Regions from separate parts of the Psychrobacillus sp. FSL K6-4615 genome, predicted to be linked through region 2. Evidence: riboswitches for the same ligand, from Rfam matches in the RefSeq annotation. Region 2 holds a riboswitch; the other holds the start of a gene.
What was found. A riboswitch is a leader RNA that binds a small molecule or an ion and turns the genes downstream of it on or off. The one in region 2 is predicted to bind FMN.
Positions count from the first base shown of each region.

Region 1: it holds a riboswitch for FMN, as region 2 does, so the genes downstream of both, MKX53_RS07290 (ECF transporter S component) here and ribE (riboflavin synthase) in region 2, are expected to answer to the same signal.

Region 1 is NZ_JBBOYQ010000001.1:1,516,989-1,524,436, forward strand. Features, by position in the region: gene sigX (RNA polymerase sigma factor SigX) at 1-259, shown strand, start outside; gene MKX53_RS07285 (hypothetical protein) at 252-1,499, shown strand; FMN riboswitch at 1,773-1,905, shown strand; gene MKX53_RS07290 (ECF transporter S component) at 2,059-2,652, shown strand; gene MKX53_RS07295 (hypothetical protein) at 2,881-3,369, shown strand; gene MKX53_RS07300 (IS3 family transposase) at 3,285-4,220, shown strand; gene MKX53_RS07305 (ferredoxin) at 4,809-5,057, opposite strand; gene MKX53_RS07310 (helix-turn-helix domain-containing protein) at 5,168-6,202, shown strand; gene MKX53_RS07315 (RecQ family ATP-dependent DNA helicase) at 6,195-7,448, shown strand, end outside.
Region 2 is NZ_JBBOYQ010000001.1:1,348,744-1,356,191, reverse strand. Features, by position in the region: gene ribH (6,7-dimethyl-8-ribityllumazine synthase) at 1-332, opposite strand, end outside; partial or broken gene ribB (3,4-dihydroxy-2-butanone-4-phosphate synthase) at 369-956, opposite strand; gene ribE (riboflavin synthase) at 969-1,604, opposite strand; FMN riboswitch at 1,745-1,876, opposite strand; FMN riboswitch at 2,079-2,210, opposite strand; gene MKX53_RS06380 (MarR family winged helix-turn-helix transcriptional regulator) at 2,362-2,805, opposite strand; gene MKX53_RS06375 (SDR family NAD(P)-dependent oxidoreductase) at 2,820-3,575, opposite strand; gene MKX53_RS06370 (hypothetical protein) at 3,731-3,955, shown strand; gene MKX53_RS06365 (YitT family protein) at 4,016-4,900, opposite strand; gene MKX53_RS06360 (protein adenylyltransferase SelO) at 5,069-6,538, opposite strand; gene MKX53_RS06355 (TRAP transporter permease) at 6,823-7,448, opposite strand, start outside.

The sequences.
Region 1 (7,448 bases), 170 kb from region 2:
ATCTTCAGATATGCTACCGGAAGATTTAGTGCAGCTCAATGATGAGATGAGAACATTATTAGTTGCGTTGGATGATTGTACGGGAGATCAGAAAATGGTTATTATAATGCGGTATTTCCAGGAGCTTTCGATTGCAGAAACATCGGAAATCTTAAATTGGTCCGAAGGGAAAGTGAAGACAACGCAACATCGTGCAATAAAAGCACTTCGTGAGCGATTATCTGATAAGCAAAAGGAGGCAGATGTTCATCATGAGTGAGAAAAAAGCAGAAGACCGTGAATTAGATGAACTATTAAAAAAGATGCCCAAGTTTACAGATAAGCGCTCAAAAGAAGAAGTTTACCAGCAGCTTAAGTCAAAAATAGAAACGCAAGAGAAATTTGAGCAACGTAAACGAATACAGGTGTCTATGAACAAATGGCTACCATTTATCATTTCTGTAGCATCTGTATTATTATTAACCGTACTCGTCTCTTCCTATATAAATAACAATGAGAGTTCCACAGCTGATACTGTCGAAGAATCGACCACAGCAGACGATCAAATGAGAACTCTAGAAGTACCAGAGGAATCCTCTATGGATGCTAAAGAAGAAGAATCTGTTGGTATGACAACTATGTCTGAAAAGTTAGCTTCTAATGTAGAAATAGCTCCATTTGATCGGACTTTTACTTCTGTTTATGAGCAGGATTTAGGTGATGGAACGGTATTTCATTTTACTCTATTAGAAAATGCGCTCACTGTACCAATCACGATTGTCATTCCTCAAGAGAAAATAGAAGCGGATTTTCCAAATATGGAACCTAGTAGCTTAGAATTATATAATCAGTATGCTCTGGAGATTGACGAAACTTCTCTTGGTTTCCAAGAATATCATCCTTACAAAGGCTACTTTAGAGCAGAAGGTAAAATATTAAAACATTACTTACCAGCAGATCATGGTTACGATTCTGCACCTGGAACAGCTGTACCATACATCTCTTCAATCAATGAGGTCTTTACCGATTTTGATTCGTTCTTAAGAGTAAATGAAGATGGATCCCCAATCGAATGGGATCAAGTAGGGACTATAGATGAACCTTTGGTGTTAACTGGCACAGAGCAGAAGGTAAATTATTTTGCATATAAGGCTTTTAATCAGGTGACCTATTTAACACCAAACTTCAATAAAACTTTCAATACACTATTAGAAGCATTGCAGGGGATGAAAAATCCTGAAAATGAAATTTATACTTCTGTTATTCCGAATGATGTAACTTATTCAGTTAAGGAAGATAAGGGACTTGTTGTACATTTTGATGAGCCTTTAGATTTGGAATCACTAAATGAAAGTGATGCATCTCGTTTGATAGAAGCTTTCTCGCTTACAGCTGCAAGCTTCAATCAAACTATCCGATTAGAGAATATCGTACAAGAAAAATGGAATGAAATAGATTTTTCTAGTCCACTTCCAGTTCCAGTGGGGCCAAATGGTTTTACTATGCAAACAATTCAATAATAAAAAATGCCAATGCTTATTAACTTAAGCTTGGCATTTTTGTTTTAAGATATATGTGATGGCCTATACCTATAATTAACGATCCTGCTAGTAGAAAACTTGAGGATAGCCCAGCCCATAAGCGATCCGAGACAGCCCTTAAATTTTTATTATCGCCCATAACATAAATTTGCCTAGTATTCTCAGTTGCAAACAGGTCTGTTGCATATATTGTTTTAATTTGATAAAATGTTATTAATTCAAGATATATTCTTGGAGGACAACAAAATATTGATTCATCTTCGGGGCAGGGTGCAATTCCCGACCGGCGGTATTAGAAATTTATTTCTTCAGCCCGCGAACCTTAACAGGTTGATTTGGTTAAATTCCAAAGCCGACAGTATAGTCTGGATGGGAGAAGGTGAAGGTGCAGTCGTTTTTCGTATGCTTATACGGATACGCTTATTAAAGTGTACCTTGTTTCTCCCTTGAACTTCTATAAGTTCGAGGGATTTTTTAAGTATGCAAACGTTCTGAACCTTTCTTCTTGTGGAGTGAATCGCAAAAGGAGAGAGGATTTATGTTAAAAGGCAAAACGCGAATGCTTATTGCAGTCGCAATGCTGAGTAGTATTTCTTTTGTTTTAATGCTACTTGCATTTCCATTACCGGTTTTACCGGCTTATTTAAAGGTGGACTTTAGTGATATACCAGCATTAATCGCTGCAATCACAATGGGACCAGTTGCAGGAATTTTAGTCGCATTTTTAAAAAATGTACTAGATTGGTTATTTGCAGGAAGTCCAACTGGTGTACCTGTTGGTCATATGGCTAACTTTGTAACTAGTATCTTGTTTATCGCACCTGTGTATTTGATTTATCGCAAAGTTACTTCGTCCAAAGGCATTATGGCAGGACTCGGAGCAGGTACAGTCTCTATGGCTATTGGGATGAGTGTACTAAATTATTATGTATTTTTACCAATGTACGCTTATTTCTTAAATTTCCCTATGGAAACAGGCACTGCTTTGTTTAATACGATCATTTTTGGTATATTACCATTTAATCTTATTAAAGGTATATTAGTAACGATCGTGATGATTGTTTTATTCAAACGAATGAAGCCATTGCTTGATAAAGTAACTAGTTCATATATGAAACCTAATACAAATTAACAAAAAGTTGTTTCTCCACTAGGAGGAACAACTTTTTTTAAAAAGAAAATATACTTGGTTCATGGAGCTGAAAAGAAAGAATGATAATACTGATTTTCGCTTCAGGCGGACGCTTTCCGCGGGCTTGGCTTCAGCCTCCTCGTTCGCTGCGCTTCCGCGGGGTCTTCAGCTCAAGCTATGATGTGCACCCAAAATGTTGGACTTAAAACTAACTTGGGGGTGCACGTTATGAACATAAAAAAAGCAGAAGTAATTGATGCCTTTTTTGAGAAAGGAATGCCATTAAGAAAAATCGCTCGCGACCTGGGTGTCGATAAGATGGTTATTAGTAGTTGGATAGAAATCTATCGATTTCATGGAATGGAAGGATTAATGGCTCCTGCTTGTAAAGGTTATGAGGAATCTTTTAAAATACACGTAATACAACATATGATAGAGACAGCTGAACCTTATTCAAAAGTAGCTGGTCGTTTTAACATTCCCAGTCGTGCAACCATCTGGAAGTGGATGCATCAATACATGTCAGAAGAGGAATGGACGCTCTATTATTTGAAAAGGGAGCGTCGTGATATGAAGAAAAAGCAGCCGAAACAAGGTATGACAGACATCGGAAAATTACAAGAAGAACTTGAATACTTAAGAGCAGAGAATGCTTATTTAAAAAAGTTAGATGCCTTAGTTCAAGAAAAAAAGAAGTCCCAACCAAAGAGAAAGTAAGAGTGATTGATGAATTAAGGCATGAATTTCCTCTACAAATTTTATTACATGTTTCTGAAGTAAAAAAAGCAACTTACTATTATCATAAGAAGAACTTAGAGAAGGCAGATAAATACGCAACGATAAAAGAAGCGATTGAACGTATATTCTACCAACACAAAGAGTTGTACGGGTATCGTCGAATTGTTTTAGCCTTACGCAAAGAAGGATTTTTTATTAATCATAAAACGGTACGCCGTTTAATGAATGACCTTGGTTTACATGGTGTTCAAAAGGCAAAGAAATATCGTTCGTACCGTGGCGAGGTTGGTCAGATTGCGAATAATAAAATCAATCGTCATTTCGAGACAGAAAAACCAAATCAAGTATGGCTAACAGATGTAACAGAATTTAAAGTAGCCGGCAATAAACTTTATTTATCCGCCTTTTTAGATGTGTTTAACCGGGAGATTGTCGGTTATTCTATTACACAAAACCCGAACTTTGGCCTAATACAAGATTCTTTTGGAAATGCGATCAAACGGGCAAATTTATCTCTTCAAGATCAAGTATTGATCCATTCGGATCAAGGCTGGCTGTATCAAATCCCGCGTTTTCAACAGTTGATAAAACCTTATAACATGTCACAAAGTATGTCACGCAAAGGAAACTGTTTAGATAATGCCTTAATGGAAGGTTTTTTTGGTATTTTAAAAAATGAATGTATCTATCGAAATTCATTTCGCTCTTTAGAAGAAGCGACGCAAGAAATAGAAACCTATATTGAATATTACAATACGCTACGCATCAAACAAAAACTCAATGGGATGAGCCCCATTGAGTATCGCTTAAACTATGAAAAAGCGGCATAATAAGAGTACAACTTTTGGGGTTCATATCACTACCCGCTGGAGTCGCCGCCTTGCGCTACAATCAAATAAACGAGTAGTACCCAACAAGAACATTTAACATAGCTTATCGCTTAAGTCACAAGAGTGGTAAAATCTTAGAAATGGAAAAGTTATTTGTATTCACTTTTGAATTAAATGTTATTTTTCTCCATTGATAGATGAAGAAGGTAGATTTCACGTACATTAGTGGAAATAAAGAGTAATAGTAAGTGTTGCCAAAAAACAAAGAAGCAAACGAGTGAACGAAATTGCATCTTCGGGCTCGCACGATGCGGGTCAGGCAGTCGTTGCGACAGGATGTCGCGTACTTAGACTGTCATCCATCACCTCTAAGAATAAGAAAGTATCTTATCTCTAGTTATCTAAAAACGCCCTTACCTGTTTCTAAATGTTGTAGAAGGGTGAGACAGTCAAACGATAGTAATAAGTCTGTCCAAAGCCATGCGAAAACAATTGAAACGGATATTGACCGACCTAGCGTCTATTTGTCTGATATTATTAGAATGAAAAATGGTGATTATGACAAAGTCACAACCACCATTCCATATACTATTCGTATTTCAGTGCGTCGCCTTCGAATGATTCATCTGCGACTTTAATAGAATCAGTAGGACAGCCTTCAAAAGCGTCTTCCATATCTTCCATTAGTTCTTCTGGAACTTCTGTTGTACCCATGTTATTATCTAAAATAACGAAGGCAATACCTTCATCATCATAGTCATAAATATCTGGGGCAGCGGCTCCACATGCTCCGCACGCTATACATGTATCTTTATCTACAATTGTATATTTTGCCATTATTATATTCTCTCCTTTATAACTACTAACACGAATATGCTATCGTATTCATTCTAAAGATGTTTTCCCTATATTTCAACCAAAATACTTCAGAAAAGAGAGGTATTCCTATGCATTTTCATCAAATATTACTATTTATTATACATAAGTTATCCGGACAACGTTCTGAGAATGCTCCTTATTATTTATTAAAAGGTAAAAAATCAGGACAAACTATTCAAGATGTGACATATTTTCAACTTCATGCTTTTTTCTCTATTCTTCCACAATTATCGAAGGAAGACTATGATATTGGAATTAATGAGTTGCATAACCGTGAACTAATTCAGGTAGAGGAATCACTCGTCTATATTACAGAAAAAGGAATAGCTACAGTAGGGGAAGGTAAAGAGTTTCTATTCAATGGCTGGGAATACAGAGGCAGGGAACAATTATTTTGGAAAAGATTAGACTTAGTGATCCAAACTTTGTCCCAGTTCCAAGCAAAAGAGAAAAAATTTGTGCCAAACCAAAAGGATATGGCTATTCAGAATTTCGTCAAAGACTTCCTCATCCAACATAACTTTCGTGAATTTAACTTGAGTAATGATATAAAGCAAGAGATATTCCGATTGCTTGAAAGTCCTTTGTTAAATGATTTACACAGGACATTATTTGTTTATCGACTTAGTGGATATAACAAAACTGGTTTGACTTGGGAACAATTGTCTCGTTACTATGATTTAACTGATATGAACGCAAAGATAAATTTCTTAGAGTGCTTACATAATATATTGGACAATATTGATATAAATACTAGTCCTTTGTTGTTTTCTTTAGCAAAAGGTATTCATCTAGACACTCCTCTCACAGATTCTGCTTTTAAAACGAATAGCCTTTTTGAAAAAGGGTATACAATGGAGGAAATAGCTAGAATAAGAAAGTTAAAGATTAACACAATAGAAGATCATGTAATTGAAATAGTTTCATCCGATAAAAATTTCTCTGTTTCGGCATTTATATCGAGTGAGCAAGTTGAAAAGATTCTTCATTTATCCAAAGAGTTGCATACGAAAAAGCTTACTGTGATAAAAAATAGAATACCCGAACTAACTTATTTTCAAGTACGTTTAGCACTAACAAAGGGAGAACAAATTCATGGATAAATTAAATGAAATTCTTCAGAACAGATTTGGCCATGCTACTTTTCGTGCTGGTCAACAAGAAATAATTGAACAAATAATAGAAAAAAAAGATGTTATCGCAATACTTCCTACAGGAATGGGGAAATCACTTCTCTACCAACTACCTGCTTATCTGATGGAAGGTACTGTGGTTATTGTGTCACCTCTTTTGTCCCTTATGCAAGATCAAGTGGAACAATTGAAAATACTTGGAGAAAAAAGAGTCATTGCTATTAATTCCTTTTTATCTTTGCAGGAGAAGGAGATGGCTATTCGTCGATTAGCTGACTATAAATTCATATTTACTTCTCCCGAGATGTTGCAAAATGAACAATTTAACCTAGCACTTCGAAAACTTTCTATTGCTTATGTAGTGGCGGATGAAGCACATTGTATCTCACAATGGGGATTTGATTTTAGACCAGATTATTTAAGGATTTCCACTTGGCTCCAATCAATTGGTTCGGTGAACGTTCTAGCCTTAACAGCTACTGCGACAGCCGAAGTGGTGGATGATATTAAAAAAACTCTACAAATGAATGCACCATTTGAATATATTCATTCACTTGATCGACCGGCTATAGCCTATGAAATGATAGAGGTAGATAACCAACAACAAAAAATGAAGTGGATACTAGGCAGAGTCACCTCCACAGAGGGACCAGGAATAATTTATACACAGTCTCGTAAAAAGACAGAGACATATGCAGCAGCACTGCGAGAACAAGGAATTTCAGTTGGATTTTATCATGCTAAAATGGAACAAAGTGATAGAATATTAATCCAACAACAATTTCAGCAAGGGCAACTAGAGTGGATCTGTGCGACAAATGCATTTGGAATGGGTATACACAAAGATAATATAAGACAAATTATTCATGATCATATTCCAACTTCGATTGCGGGGTACATGCAAGAGGTTGGAAGGGCTGCGAGAGATGGAAAACAAGCAATCGCTTCTCTTTTGTATACTCCAACGGATGTGGAGCAAACTTTTTACGTTACGATGCAAGACTTCCCTGAGGAACAAGACATTCAAATTGCTTACCAATCTTCTTATTCTGGAGTCGAACAAGCAGAAACAACGACCCGAATTCTTACTTACTGGAAAGAACGTTTAAACGAACATGAAACAATTGAATTATTTAAGGATATAAAACAAAAAAAGTGGCAGGATATACAAAAATTTTATACCATGATACGAAATGATATATGTATAAGACAACAA
Region 2 (7,448 bases):
GGTACTCCAGTTTGTAAACCTACTTGTGCAATTCCTTTTGCTGCTTCGTTGCAAACATAATCATAGTGTGTCGTTGAACCTCTGATTACTGTACCAAGACCAATGATTGCATCGTATTTTTGGGAATCCGCCATTTTTTTTGCAATAAATGGTACTTCAAACACACCAGGAACCCAAGCAACTTCAATACTTTCTTCAACGACACCATGACGTTTTAACCCATCTATTGCACCGTCAACTAGTTTTGCATTGATGAAATCATTAAAACGTCCGACAACAATACCTACTTTCAAATCTGTTCCGATTAAATTTGCTTCGATTGTTTTTACCATCTTATTCTCTCCTCAGCTAGCTTTAATATTTATTAAATACCTTGATAGTTCTTCGATTGTGACAATCTTTAATTGATATTGTTTGGCAAGTTCCAGTAAATCTGGTAAGCGTGCCATTGAACCATCATCGTTCATTATTTCGCAAATTACACCTGATTTAGCTGATGCACAAAGCATGGCAAGGTCAACTGCAGCTTCCGTATGACCTCGTCTTTCCAGTACACCACCTGGCTTTGCGATTAGCGGAAAGACATGTCCTGGTCGTTTAAACTGTTGTGCCTTTGCTTGTGGCTTAATGACTTGTAACATCGTCTCTGATCGATCAAACGCACTTATGCCCGTTGAAGTGTTTTCATGATCAATCGACACAGTAAATGCAGTTTGATGAGAATCTGTATTATTAGAAACCATCGGATGTAATTGCAATACCTCTGCGATTTCTTCATGAATAGGCATACAAATCAATCCTCGACCATACTTAGCCATGAAATTGATGTTTTCTGGTGTTGCAAATTCTGCTAAGCAAAGGAAATCACCTTCATTTTCACGGTTTTCATCATCTACTAAAATAATAAGCTTTCCTTGTGTTAAATCTGTAATTGCTTCTTCTATCGTATTTAGCATGCTAATTTCTCCTTAAAAACCGTTCTGCTGTAAAAAGTCCTGGGTGATAGTCGATTCACTTTTCTTTGTACTAAATTGATGCACATACTTCCCTAGCATGTCACCTTCGATATTAACGAGTTCACCCGCTTTTTTCATGCCTAGAACTGTTTCCTTATTTGTGTGGGGAATTAATGAAACTGTTACCGTCGACTTATTTATAGCAAAAATAGTTAAACTTGTTCCATCAATCGTTATAGACCCCTTTGGAATACAAAAGTGACTTGCCTCTTCTGGTACTATAATATCGATATACACTGCATTTGCTGCATGGCGCTTTTTCAATATGGTACCCACACCATCCACATGTCCTGTAACGAAATGTCCACCGAATCGACCGTTTGCCGCTAATGCTCTTTCTAAATTGACAACTGAACTGCTATTTAATAATTTTGTTGTAGTTGCATAAAACGTCTCTGGCATAACGTCCACTGTAAATTCAAATCTTGAAAATGCGATTACTGTTAAACAGATACCATTCACTGCAATACTATCACCTAATTTGATGTCCTCTAAAATTCGTTTTGCTCGGATAATAAGTTGCATACTGCTAGCAGATGTTTGTACGTTCTTAATGGTGCCAAGCTCTTCAACAATTCCTGTAAACATCGTATCCTCCTTATTAGTAAGTACTTTTAGATGGAATCTAAAGCCTACTTCAAACAAAAACCTCCGTACACATAAGTGTCGGAGGGAAATTAGGTAGATTCAAATAAGCCTTTTGTGTTTTTCTCTCAAAAAGCATTGAACTACTCCTTCTCCCATCCAGACTATAACTGTCGGCTTTGGATTTTCACCAAATCATGCGTTTTACGGCTCACAGGCTTTGAGATTTCTCTCTTACTGTCGATTGGGAATTTCACCCGACCCCGAAGGATAGTTATTCAATTTTAAAAAGTAGAAGCGCCTATGCTCGCGGGATCATGTCCCAACAAACTGACTTACCCAGATTTGTTGGCACCGACAAACGCTATAGCTAGACATTAAAAAACGCACCCAAATTTATGGATGCGAGAGAAGTCATACTTTAATAAGCCTTTTGTTCCTTTTTTAGCATAACTAAAAAACCTCCAAATAGGCAACTTTCTCCTTCTCCCATCCAGACTTTAACTGTCGGCTTTGGATTCTCACCAAATCATGCGTTTTACGGCTCACAGGCTTTGAGATTTCTCTCTTACTGTCGATTGGGAATTTCACCCGACCCCGAAGGAATGTTATAAAATTGTTCTTAGCATAACAATTTCATATCTTAATTGCAAGGAGTTGAGTACTTTTACATTATACAAAAGGATTTTGAAAAACATAAAAAGCTAAGAACCTCTTATGTTGAGGGTCTTAGCTAACTTTTCTCTAAAAAATAATTAGATCATGATGATGACAATCTTTTATTTTTCATACTGTTTAATACTTTTTGCTGTATGTACAAATACTGATCTAATTCTTCCACAGTCAACTCTTCAAATAACTCCACAAATATTTCTTCGCCAATCTTTTGTGCTTCCATTAAAGCAGATCGCCCTTTTTCTGTAATCTGAAGATGGATCGTCCGGCGATCTTCTTCACTATACAGTCGTTCCGCTAATTCAAACTTCACTAGCTTGCTAGAAATATTTGTGATTGCTCCTTTTGTATACCCTAAGGTCTCTGCTAAACCACTTTGCATTACCGGACCATTTGCACGTAATTGAGCTAGTACCAAAATTGCAGATATTCCTACTGGAAATTCAAATTTAGAAGAGAATTTAACTATATTTTCGTTTGAGATTATTTCAGTTGCATGAATCAATTTAAATAAATTTGTTTTCTCCATACTAATTCCTTCTATTAACGCAACATGATGGATCCACCATCAACCATCATCGTTTGACCTGTAATATATCTTGAATCCTCACTAGCTAAAAATACTGCTACACGTCCAATATCCTCTTCTACTTCACCGAAACGACCCATCGGTATTTTACTTAGTACTGCTTTATAATATTCAGGTTGAGCTTTTGCCCATGCTTGTACTCCCTCTGAGTTAGCAACTGGACTGATAATATTCACATTAATACCAAAACGACCCCATTCGTTTGCAGCGACACGTGATATCCCACGAATTGCTTCTTTAGCAGCAGCATATGCTCCTTGAGTTTCATGACCAGCCAATCCTGCCCCTGAAGCAAAGTTAATAATATTTCCTTTTGTTTCTTTTAAGTAAGGCAGTGCAGCCTGCATTAAATAGAATGTTGGATAGAATCCAGTCCCAAATGATAGATCAAGATCCGCTTGTGTAATATTCTCAATCATTAATTGTTTTGATGCATGTGCATTATTTACAAGTACATCCAACTTACCATAGTTATCAACTATTGTTTTAATGATATTTGGTAAGTTTTCGCGATCCATAAGATCTGCTTTTAAAAACATTGATCTTGGGGAAATTTCTTGTAGTAATTTCTCACTTGCTTTACCTGTCTCCTCATTCACATCTACAATTGCAACGATTGCGCCTTCTTTAGCCATTGCTTTTGCCATCCCAAATCCAATTCCACCAGCACCACCAGTAATGATTACAACTTTATCTTGAAGTTTACTCATCTTTAACACTCCTTTTTCTCTAATGATTTCTAATTTAGTTTAACACTAAACAATTTAACAATAAACTAATATGGTTTATCTATTTTAAAGTTCTATAACTTTTAAATAATCATAAAATACATAGATTCTAAATTATAAAGTAAGGGGAAATGGAAATGTTTGCAGTTCATTTTATGGAGAAAAATATGGTTATTTTAACTCAAGTATTAAGAGATATCCCTTCCATCGATGATGATCTTAAAATCAAAGGTAGAAAAGGTAAAGTAATTAATGTACAGGAAACAGAAGAAAATGGTATTCAGGTTCAGGTAGAATTTGAAAAAGTGGTAGATAAAAGCAAAACTTCTGTAAAAGATCTCGGGAAGAAGAAACGAAAATAACTTTAAAACAATAATACCCGTTAAATGAGCGTATATACTCATCTAACGGGTATTTATATTTTAGTGAATATCTCGTTTTTTGAACGTACCGCCTCTTACTTCTGCCACATCTGTGATCACAATAAAAGCACCAGGATCCAATTCTTTAATAATTGTTATTAACTTATTTTCTTCCATGCGAGTGATTACACATGTGACAATATCCATAGTTTCATTGGAGAAACCTCCGCGGCCACTGGAGTACGTTACACCACGTCCTAAACGATCTTGTATTGCAGACCCAATTTCCTCTGATTCTTTACTAACTATACGAACTGATTTGGAACTTTCAAGTCCAACTTGAATAACATCAATTACTATTTTAGCTATGTAATAAGTAGTAGCTGAATAGAGTGCTCCTTCTAAGCCATATATAAAACCAGCACCTAGAAAAATAAACGCATTAATAAATAAGATTATATCTCCTACTGAAAATGGTACTTTTCGAGATACTAGAACCGCTAGAACTTCTGCACCATCAAGTGCACCACCGTTACGTAATACCACACCAATACCAATACCTAGCATTACCCCTCCAGATATTACTACTAATAGTGGATCTTTTGCACTCAGAATCGGCTCAATTTGATGCATTAAAACTGTTGAAATAGATAGGGATGCTATACCAATGATACTCATTATTGCAAAGGTTCTCCCCACTTGTTTATAACCAATATATACAAACGGTATATTTAATATAAAGAGTAAAAGTCCAAGTGGTATATTAAACAAATATGTTCCCATGATACTAACACCTGTTACGCCGCCATCAATAACTGAGTTTGGTATTAAAACTGCTTCCAGTGCATAACCAGCTATAGCTGCTCCTATGACGATTAAAATTATTCTACGGACTTTATCCGCTACTTTATTTTTCTGCATAATTTCTAAGACTCCCTTATTCATAAAAAGATTAAACAAATATGATTACTATTAATTTTAAAGAAAAAAAGACTGAGTTACAAGATTAAATCTGCATAACGTAATACATTTCAGTTTTTGATATTTATCCTCTCCTGTAAGTGAGAAAAGCCCGTAAACTTTTAAGGTTCACAGACTTTTCTTTCCTTTGGATTAAGTACCGCAAAACGTTTTGTACGGTCCTGAAGTATCAGGAGGAAGAGTAGTATAATCCATATAGTCTGCCTTGTAATCATAAGGATGTGAAATTACACTTAGCAAATTGTTTAATACACTATAGTCCTCATTATTCACTGCTGCATCAAGCGCTTCTTCTACTCGATGATTTCTCGGAATAACTACTGGATTACTTTTCTGCATTAGTTGCTTTATAAATTCTTCTGACACCTGTTGATTTTCAAGTCTAGTTTTCCATTTTTCATACCATTGTTCAAATCCATTTTTACCGAATAATTCAGTTTCTTCCACTTTATCAAGAGTCAATAATCGGAATGTATTTGTATAATCTACTTCGTATTTCTCCATAAGTTCAAGAAGGTTTTCGATTAGGGAAATATCCTCTTTTTCTATATTAAAAATCCCTAGCTTATTCCCCATTCCTGTTAACCAATAATTTTCATAAGTTACAGGGTAGGCCGCCATCGCTTCTTGCGCTTGCTGCACAGCTTCATCCGGATCTTCGTGAATAAGAGGCAATAAACTTTCTGCCAATCTCGCTAAGTTCCATGCGGCTATATTTGGCTGATTTTCATAAGCATAACGACCTTGTCTATCAATGGAACTAAATACTGTTTTCTGATTATATATATCCATAAAAGCACAAGGTCCATAATCGATTGTCTCTCCGCTTATCGTCATATTATCTGTGTTCATCACTCCATGTATAAAACCGACAAGTTGCCATTTTGCTATCAATGCCGCTTGGCGTTCAATCACTTCTTTAAGGAATGCAAGATAGCGATTTTCATTAGCCAATAAAATTGGGTAATGTCTTTCTATTGCATAATCCGCTAAAGCTTTAAGATCTTCGAATGTGCCCCATTTTGCAGCGAATTGAAAAGTACCTACACGTAAATGACTTGCAGCAATACGTGTCATCACTGCACCCGGTTGAACAGTTTCTCGCATAATACTCTCTCCGGTAGTAACTACTGATAAGCTTCTGGTTGTTGGAATTCCTAGAGCATGCATCGATTCACTAATAATATATTCACGTAACATCGGCCCGAGGCCCGCTCGACCGTCTCCCCCACGAGAATATGGTGTTCTACCAGAGCCTTTCAATTGTACGTCTACTAGCTCCCCCGACGGAGTTATTTGTTCACCAAGCAATAGTGCTCTTCCATCACCTAATATGGTAAAATTTCCAAATTGATGACCAGCATAAGCCTGAGCTAAAGGTATACCGCCCTCAATCACCTTATTACCAGCAAGTACCTCAACACCATGAGTATTTTCTAGCTCTTTCAAATTTAGCCCAAGAGATGTTGCCACCGCATCGTTTAATATAACCAGTTTAGGATTACTAACAGGATTTACATTAATAGCTGTATACAGTAATTCTGGAAGTTCGGTATACGTATTTTCCAAGTTCCATCCTATATTTAAATTCTCTTCCTTCATCGAATCTTCCTTTCTTGAGTTAAAAAAGCAATACTAGTTACTTATTATTCATTATTATACCCTTACATGCTACAGATACGCTTCCCTCGCCTTTACATTTTGTTCAAAAAAAGATATTACCTGCGTAATTAAAAACTTCACATAGTCGAATATCACACTGCCTTTAATGACAGGCTAATTATGGATGATTTCCTTTTCACTCCATTTCTAGAGTATTTAAAAACACGAGCTAAAATCAGCTCGTGTTTTTAACATTAATATTGATTTGGTAGTTTCCTAGTGTGCTAGTGTGCTAAAACTTCCGTATTTTTCTTTTCTTTTGTCATTAATTGAATAACAAGTAGAATAACAAAGATTATTAATCCAGCAATATCTGAAAAGTTTTCTGGATATATTAATAGTAATCCCGCGCCGATAGCAATTATTCTTTCTACCCACGTTACTTTGCGATACCAATAACCAATCATCCCAGCTCCAATTGACATCATCCCTATAATTGCCGTAAAGACGACCCATATAACTTCCCCAAATGACGTATCTATCATTAAGAGAGCTGGGGAGAATATGATCATATAAGGAATGATAAATGCAGCTATTGCTAATTTAGCAGCTACTACTCCTGTTTTGATTGGATCTCCACCAGATACACCTGCTGCTGCAAACGCTGCAAGTGCAACCGGTGGTGTAATATCTGCTATTATTCCGAAGTAGAATACGAATAAATGTGCTGATAAAGCGACAACTAAAGGAACTGTTGCTCCTGCAGGCATATCAAGCATCAATAAAGTAATAATAGCTGGTGCAGCTATTGTTGATGTAATCACATAATTGGCAGTCGTTGGAGAACCCATACCTAAAACAATAGATGCTAGCATCGTAAAGAATAGTGTTAAGAAAATATTTCCACCCG